3 regions of the Streptomyces sp. NPDC050509 genome follow, and region 3 is predicted to be linked to each of the others. Evidence: riboswitches for the same ligand, from Rfam matches in the RefSeq annotation. Region 3 holds a riboswitch; each other region holds the start of a gene.
What was found. Region 3 has a riboswitch for S-adenosylmethionine ahead of thrC (threonine synthase). Riboswitches for the same ligand answer to the same signal wherever they lie in the genome.
Positions count from the first base shown of each region.

Region 1 (2,260 bases), on a different contig from region 3:
CCGGCGTCCCCGCGCCGAAGCTGACCCGGATCGCGTTGAGCGAGCGCTCGCCCGGCTCCGCCTCCGGGGCGCCGCACTCCCCCGGGTCCTGCGGGTCGCTGCCCAGCAGGGTCCTGACCAGCGGGTGGGCGCAGAACAGACCGTCCCGTACGCCGATGCCGTACTCCGCGGAGAGCGCGGCGGCGAAGTGCGAGCTGTTCCACCCCTCGACCACGAACGACAGCACGCCGACCCGCGCCGCGTCGTCGCCGAAGAGCGAGAGCACCTTGACCTCGGGCACCTCCGCCAGACCGGCGCGCACCTCGGCGACCAGCCGCTGCTCCCGCGCGGCCAGCGCGTCGAAGCCGGCCTCGGTGAGCGCCTTGCAGGCGGCGGCGATCGCGTAGACGCCGATGACGTTGGGCGAGCCCGCCTCGTGCCGGGCGGCCGTGGTGTGCCAGTCGACGTCCACGCCGCCGTCGGCACGGCGCGCCACCTTGCGGCTGGCGCCGCCGCCCGCGAGGTACGGCTCGGCCGCCTGGAGCCAGTCGGCGCGACCAGCGAGCACCCCGGAGCCGAACGGCGCGTACAGCTTGTGGCCGGAGAAAGCGATCCAGTCGACGCCGAGATCCGCGATGTCCACGGCGTGGTGCGGTACGAGCTGCGCGGCGTCGAGCACGATCCGGGCGCCGTGGGCGTGTGCGGCGGCGGCCAGCTCTCGTACGGGCCACAGCTCACCGGTCACGTTGGACGCACCCGTCACACAGACCAGCGCCGGGCCCTGCGGGTCGCGCGAGGCGAGCGCGCGCTCCAGGGTGGCGACGGCCTCGTCCGTGGTGCGCGGGGCGTCGAGGTAGGTGACCCGGGCGTCGCGCCAGGGCAGCAGGGACGCGTGGTGCTCGGTCTCGAAGACGAAGACCTGGCAGTCGGCGGGCAGCGCGGCGGCCAGCAGGTTGAGCGAGTCGGTGGTCGAGCGGGTGAAGACGACCTGGTCGCCGGCGCGGCAGCCGAGGAACTCCGCGACCGTGCGGCGGCTGCTCTCGAAGAGGTCCGTGGAGAGCTGCGAGAGGTAGCCGGCGCCGCGGTGGACGCTGCCGTAGTACGGGGCGTACGCGGCGACGTCGTCCCACACCCGCTGGAGGGCCGGGGCGCTGGCCGCGTAGTCGAGGGCCGCGTACGTCACCTCGCCGCCGGTGACGAGGGGGACGGTCACATCGGCGCCGAGCACGGGGAGCGGCGCTCCACAGGCGGGGTCGTCGGCGACGGCGGTGGCAGTGGGGGCGGCGGCGTTCGGGCGTGCGGACATGGCGTTGTCTCCCGGCGAGGAAAGTCGGAACGGCTTCAGGACCCGCACGGCTCCACGACTCCATGACGGAGCGGCGCCGGATGCGGGGGATGCCTCGACGCACGGAACGGACCGCGCGGAGGTGGTTGAAGAAGGGGCGAGGATCCGGACGGATCCTGAAGCCCTAACGCATTCGCTTGCTCACGAGACTGCTCCCTTGAGGACCAGGACCCCAAAGGTGGCAAGGGGTCCGCGCTTGCCGCAGACCTCGCTGCCTACGGCCTGGTCTTCACCCGGGGCACCCCGCCACGGACGGAGGGTTGCCGGACAGCGAGCCGGGGCCTTAATCGCTGTCACTCATGACCTTGGCCGAAAGTATGGCACAGGGGCCCGGACCGCCCAAGTCGCTGTCCGCGATACGGGACAGGCGGTACGGACGGGCGACACGGGACAGTCGATACGGGACGGGCGCTACGCGCGCGGAGCCCGCCGTCCAACAGGAGGGGGCCGGGCGCGTGTTCCGCGTCCCGGCCCCCTCCCGCCGTCAAGCGGTCAGGCGTTGCTGGCGGCCACCCAGCGGGCCAGCGCGTCCCGCGCCGCGCCCGAGTCGATCGCCTCAGCGGCCCGCGCGATGCCCGCCACGAGCTGGGTCTCCAGCGGGTCCCCCGTCGGGTCGAGCGCCACCAGCGCCGCCGCCGCGTTGAGCAGCACGGCCTCCCGTACGGGTCCGCCCTCGCCGGCCAGCAGCCGGCGCGCGACATCGGCGTTGTACGAGGCGTCCGCCCCGCGCAGCGCCTCCACGGGGACCAGTTCCAGGCCGACGTCCCGCGGGTCGAAGGGCTGCTCGGTGACCTTGCCGTCCCGTACGGTCCACACCCGCGAGGTAGCGGTGGTGGTCAGCTCGTCGAGTCCGTCGTCGCCGCGGAAGACCAGCGCCGAGTTGCCGCGGGCGGCGAGTACCCCGGCGACGATGGGCGCCATCCGCGCGTCCGCCAC
Region 1 covers NZ_JBITHL010000008.1:336,438-338,697, reverse strand. The annotation lists gene ACIBJC_RS24210 (aminotransferase class V-fold PLP-dependent enzyme) at 1-1,285, opposite strand, end outside; SAM riboswitch class IV at 1,512-1,629, opposite strand; gene trpD (anthranilate phosphoribosyltransferase) at 1,817-2,260, opposite strand, start outside.
Region 1: another riboswitch for S-adenosylmethionine. It lies ahead of ACIBJC_RS24210 (aminotransferase class V-fold PLP-dependent enzyme); the one in region 3 lies ahead of thrC (threonine synthase).

Region 2 (2,260 bases), on a different contig from region 3:
AGCGTCGCCAGATGCGCGGGTGCGTCGTACAGCTCGTTCTCGATCTGTACGGCGATGACGGGGCCGCCCTCGTCGTACGAGAGGCCGCGCAGCTCCCGGCCTATCCGGGCGAAGTACCGCTCGACGAGCGCCAGATAGGCCGGATCGTCCGTGCGCGGGACGCAACCGGCGCCGTCGAGCCAGTCCGGGAAGCCGCCGCCCCGGCACTCACCGTGCGACCAGGGGCCGACACGGACGGCGACGGATAGCCCGAGGCCGCCGCAGAGCAGGACGAAGCGGCGCAGATCACGGCCGCCGTCGAAACGGAAGGTCCCGCGGCTCTCCTCGTGCTGGTTCCAGAAGAGGTAGGTGGCCACGGTGTCCACCCCGCCGGCCCGGATCTTCAGCAGCTCCTCGCGCCACTCGGCGGCCGGATAGCGGCTGAAGTGGAATTCCGCCATCACCGGAAGCCAGGGGACCCCGCCCCGCAGGATCCTGCGGCTGTCGGGGACCAGGGGTCCGTGGACGCCGTCGCCGTCGCCCTCCGGGCTGCCCATCGACAGGTGGCCCGACGGTCCGGGCGGGGGAGCGTGCAGGTCATGGGCGTGCAGTGACAACACGACGAACGGCTCCTGCGTCGGTGGACGGCGGGGAAGATCGCTTCATGGTCGGCACGGCTCAGGGCCGTGTCAAGAAGCACTCCTCACTCGGGCCCACCACGGGGGGAGCGGCACATCTGGCCAGTATCAGTCTTTCCTGATCCGCTGCTCTGTGATCCAGGTGTGATGTTCATGTGATCCACCTCGTCTTCAGATCGCCGCCACAGGGTGTTACGTTTCTCGATGTCACGAGTCCCAGCGACAAGCCCCGGCTTGCTGGGCGGCAACCCTCCTTTCTGCGGTGGGGTGCCCCGGGTGATGACACGGCTCCACGCGCACACCGATGTGCCGGGAGCAAGCGCGGACCTGTCAGCCAGGTCCAGTACCTGGGACGGGAGCACGAGATGACAGCGGACGCGGTGCCTCACAGAGCGTCGTCATGGTGCCCCGTCCAGCGGCCCCCGCTCGACGAGCGGCCGGCGAACCATCACCCACGGGCCGGCGCGCCGTACGACGCCACCCCGCACCGAGGAGCCCTTCCCTCATGAGACCTGCCCTGTCACGCCCTCGCGGGCGACGCTCCCTGCTCGCCCTCGCCTCGGCCGTCACCGTCCTCGCCGCCGTCGCCGGCTGCGGTGTCGACACCGGCGGCTCCGGAGACGGCGGGTCCGGTGCCAAGGGGGAGCAGATCACCGTCACCGCGTTCGCCGGCCCCTGGGGTGAGCTCTTCAAGAAGTCCTTCGTCGCACCCTTCGAGAAGGACACCGGCATCAAGGTGAACCTCGTGTACGGGGCCGACTCGGCCTGGCTCACCAAGCTCCGCGCCGCGGGCGGCAAGGACGCGCCGTTCGACGTCGTCGCCCTCACCCCCGGCTCCCTGCACCAGGCGGTCGGCGGCGGTCTCCTCCAGCCGCTCAAGACCGGCGACCTGAAGAACTGGAAGCAGCTCGACCCGGTGCTCACCCAGCAGTCCACGGTCGACGGCTCCTCCTACGGCGTACCGCTGACCACCGGCTCCAACGGTCTGCTCTACCGCACCGACAAGATCAAGCAGGCGCCCCGGGACTGGACCGACATCTTCGACAAGAAGTACTGCGGCCATGTCGCGCTGCCCCCGCTGACCTACAACGCGGGCCTGGAGTTTTTCTCCGCGCTGGTCTCCCAGGACGGCGGCAAGCTCTCCAACCCCGCCGACGTCGACAAGGCGTTCAAGAAGCTCGCCGCGCTCAAGGGCTGCGTCTCGGCGTACCCGGCGGACGCGGGCAGCGTCTCCACCGTCCTGCAGAACGGCGACGCCTGGATCGTGCCCTTCTGGGACGGCCGTGCCTTCGCCATGGCCGAGGAGGGGCAGCCGATCGGCTTCAGCTACCCCGCGTCCGGCGCCGTCGGCGCGCTGACCTCGTACTACGTGCCCAAGGGCAGCGCGCACACCAAGGCCGCCTACACGTTCCTGAACTACCTCAGCGCCGCCCAGCACCAGAAGCCCTTCGCCGAGGGCACCTTCTACGGCGCGGGCAACGACACCATCGACTACAGCCCCGGCTTCAAGGACAAGGTCAAGTACGGCGAGGCCGTCTACAAGACCTTCACCTGGGTCGACTACAAGACGGCGACCCCCAAGCTGAACGAATGGCAGCAGCGGTGGAATCAGATCTTCAAGTGACCGGGAAGCGGCACGACAC
Region 2 covers NZ_JBITHL010000002.1:421,405-423,664, forward strand. The annotation lists gene ACIBJC_RS07180 (beta-galactosidase) at 1-599, opposite strand, end outside; SAM riboswitch class IV at 823-945, shown strand; gene ACIBJC_RS07185 (PotD/PotF family extracellular solute-binding protein) at 1,123-2,241, shown strand; gene ACIBJC_RS07190 (ABC transporter ATP-binding protein) at 2,208-2,260, shown strand, end outside.
Region 2: another riboswitch for S-adenosylmethionine. It lies ahead of ACIBJC_RS07185 (PotD/PotF family extracellular solute-binding protein); the one in region 3 lies ahead of thrC (threonine synthase).

Region 3 (2,260 bases):
CGTCGGGCCGGTCGTCGGCGCCACGGCGTCCAGCGTCTTCAGCCCGTCACCGGTGTTGAGGACGACGGTGGTGAGGGCCGGGTCGAGCACGCCCGCCTCGATGAGCTTCTTCGTCACGCCGACGGTCACGCCGCCCGCGGTCTCCGCGAAGATGCCCTCGGTGCGCGCCAGCAGCTTGATCGCGTCGACGATCTGCTCGTCGTTGACGTCCTCCACCGCGCCGCCGGTGCGCCGGGCGATGTCCAGGACGTACGGCCCGTCGGCCGGGTTGCCGATCGCCAGGGACTTGGCGATGGTGTCCGGCTTCTGCGGCCGTACGACGTCGTGCCCGGCCTTGAAGGCGGTGGAGACCGGCGAGCAGCCCTCGGCCTGGGCGCCGAAGATCTTGTACGGCCGGTCCTCGACGAGGCCGAGCTTGATCAGCTCCTGGAGCCCCTTGTCGATCTTCGTGAGCTGCGACCCCGAGGCGATCGGGATGACGATCTGGTCCGGCAGCCGCCAGCCGAGCTGTTCGCAGATCTCGTACGCGAGGGTCTTGGAGCCCTCTCCGTAGTACGGCCGCAGGTTGACGTTGACGAAGCCCCAGCCCTCGCCCAGCGGGTCGCCGATGAGCTCGGAGCAGAAGCGGTTGACGTCGTCGTAGTTGCCCTCGATGCCGACCAGGTCCCCGCCGTACACCGCGGCCATGACGACCTTGCCCTGCTCCAGGTCGTGCGGGATGAACACGCAGGAGCGGAAGCCGGCGCGGGCCGCGGCGGCGCCGACAGCGCCGGCGAGGTTGCCGGTGGAGGAGCAGGAGAGGGTGGTGAAGCCGAAGGCGCGGGCGGCCTCGACGGCGATGGCGACGACACGGTCCTTGAAGGAGTGCGTCGGGTTGCCGGAGTCGTCCTTGATGTGGAGCGAGCCGGTGACGCCCAGTTCACGGGCGAGGTTGTCGGCCTTGACCAGCTTCGTGAAACCGGGGTTGATGTTGGGCTTCGAGGCGACGTCGGCGGGGACGGGCAGCAGCGGCGCGTACCGCCAGATGTTGTCCGGGCCCTCGGCGATGCGCTTCTTCAGCTCTTCGGGGCTGCCGCTCGGCAGGTCGTACGCGACTTCGAGCGGCCCGAAACAGCTCACGCAGGCGAAGATGGGGCCGAGGTCGAAGCGCTCTCCGCATTCGCGGCACGAGAGTGCGGTGGCGGGTCCGAGGTCGACGGTCTCGTTGGCACCGGTCTCGTTCGTACCGGTCGGGACGGTCTGCACAGCCATGATGGCGAGGCCCTTTCTCCTCATCTTCCTCGCGACGTACTTCGCCGCAAGACGGAATTGGCACCTTCCCCACCGTGACCTCGCGGTCGGCGGGAGGGTTGCCGGGACTTCAACGGGCCGTTCCCTCAGTCCCTCTGGATGAGCGCTATGGCGCCGGAGCCTGGGTCCGGTGCGTTTGTTCACGTGATGACCCCGGCATGCGGTGGTCATTCGTGTTGTTCAAGACTGTAACCGAAGGGGTGGAGGGTTGAGATAGTCGTCCGCACCGCGAGATGGATCACGTCGTGGCACATGTCGTGGCACATACCGCACATATCAAGGACCGCGCAGGGAGTACCGAACGTGCTGGAAGAGGTGGAGCACTGGCTGACCAGGCGTTCCTGGTCGGCGGGGGACCGTACGCCCGACCGGCTCCTGGCGGCGAAGGCGGCGCGCGGCAGCACGGTCAGCGTGGTCCTGCCGGCGCTCGACGAGGAGGAGACGGTCGGCGCGATCGTCGCCGTCATCCGGCGTGAGCTGATGGAGCGGGTCCGGCTCGTGGACGAGCTGGTGGTGATCGACTCCGGCTCCACCGACCGTACGGCCGAGGTCGCCGCGGCGGCGGGCGCGCGGGTGGTGCACCGGGACGCGATCCTGCCGCGGCTGCCCGCGCTGCCCGGCAAGGGCGAGGTGCTGTGGCGGTCGCTGCTGGTGACGAGCGGCGACATCGTGTGCTTCGTCGATGCCGACCTGCGGGAGTTCTCGCCGGACTTCGTCTCCGGGATCGTGGGCCCGCTGCTCACCGATCCTGAGGTGCAGTTCGTGAAGGCGATGTACGACCGCCCGCTGGGCGGGGGTACGGGCGGCGGTACGGAGGGCGGGGCCGGCCAGGGCGGGCGGGTGACGGAGCTGGTGGCGCGCCCGCTGCTCAATCTGCACTGGCCGCGGCTGGCCGGTTTCGTCCAGCCGCTGGGCGGCGAGTACGCGGCGCGGCGCTCGCTGCTGGAGCGGCTGCCGTTCCCCGTGGGGT
Region 3 covers NZ_JBITHL010000021.1:74,533-76,792, reverse strand. The annotation lists gene thrC (threonine synthase) at 1-1,251, opposite strand, end outside; SAM riboswitch class I at 1,269-1,396, opposite strand; gene ACIBJC_RS37495 (glucosyl-3-phosphoglycerate synthase) at 1,594-2,260, shown strand, end outside.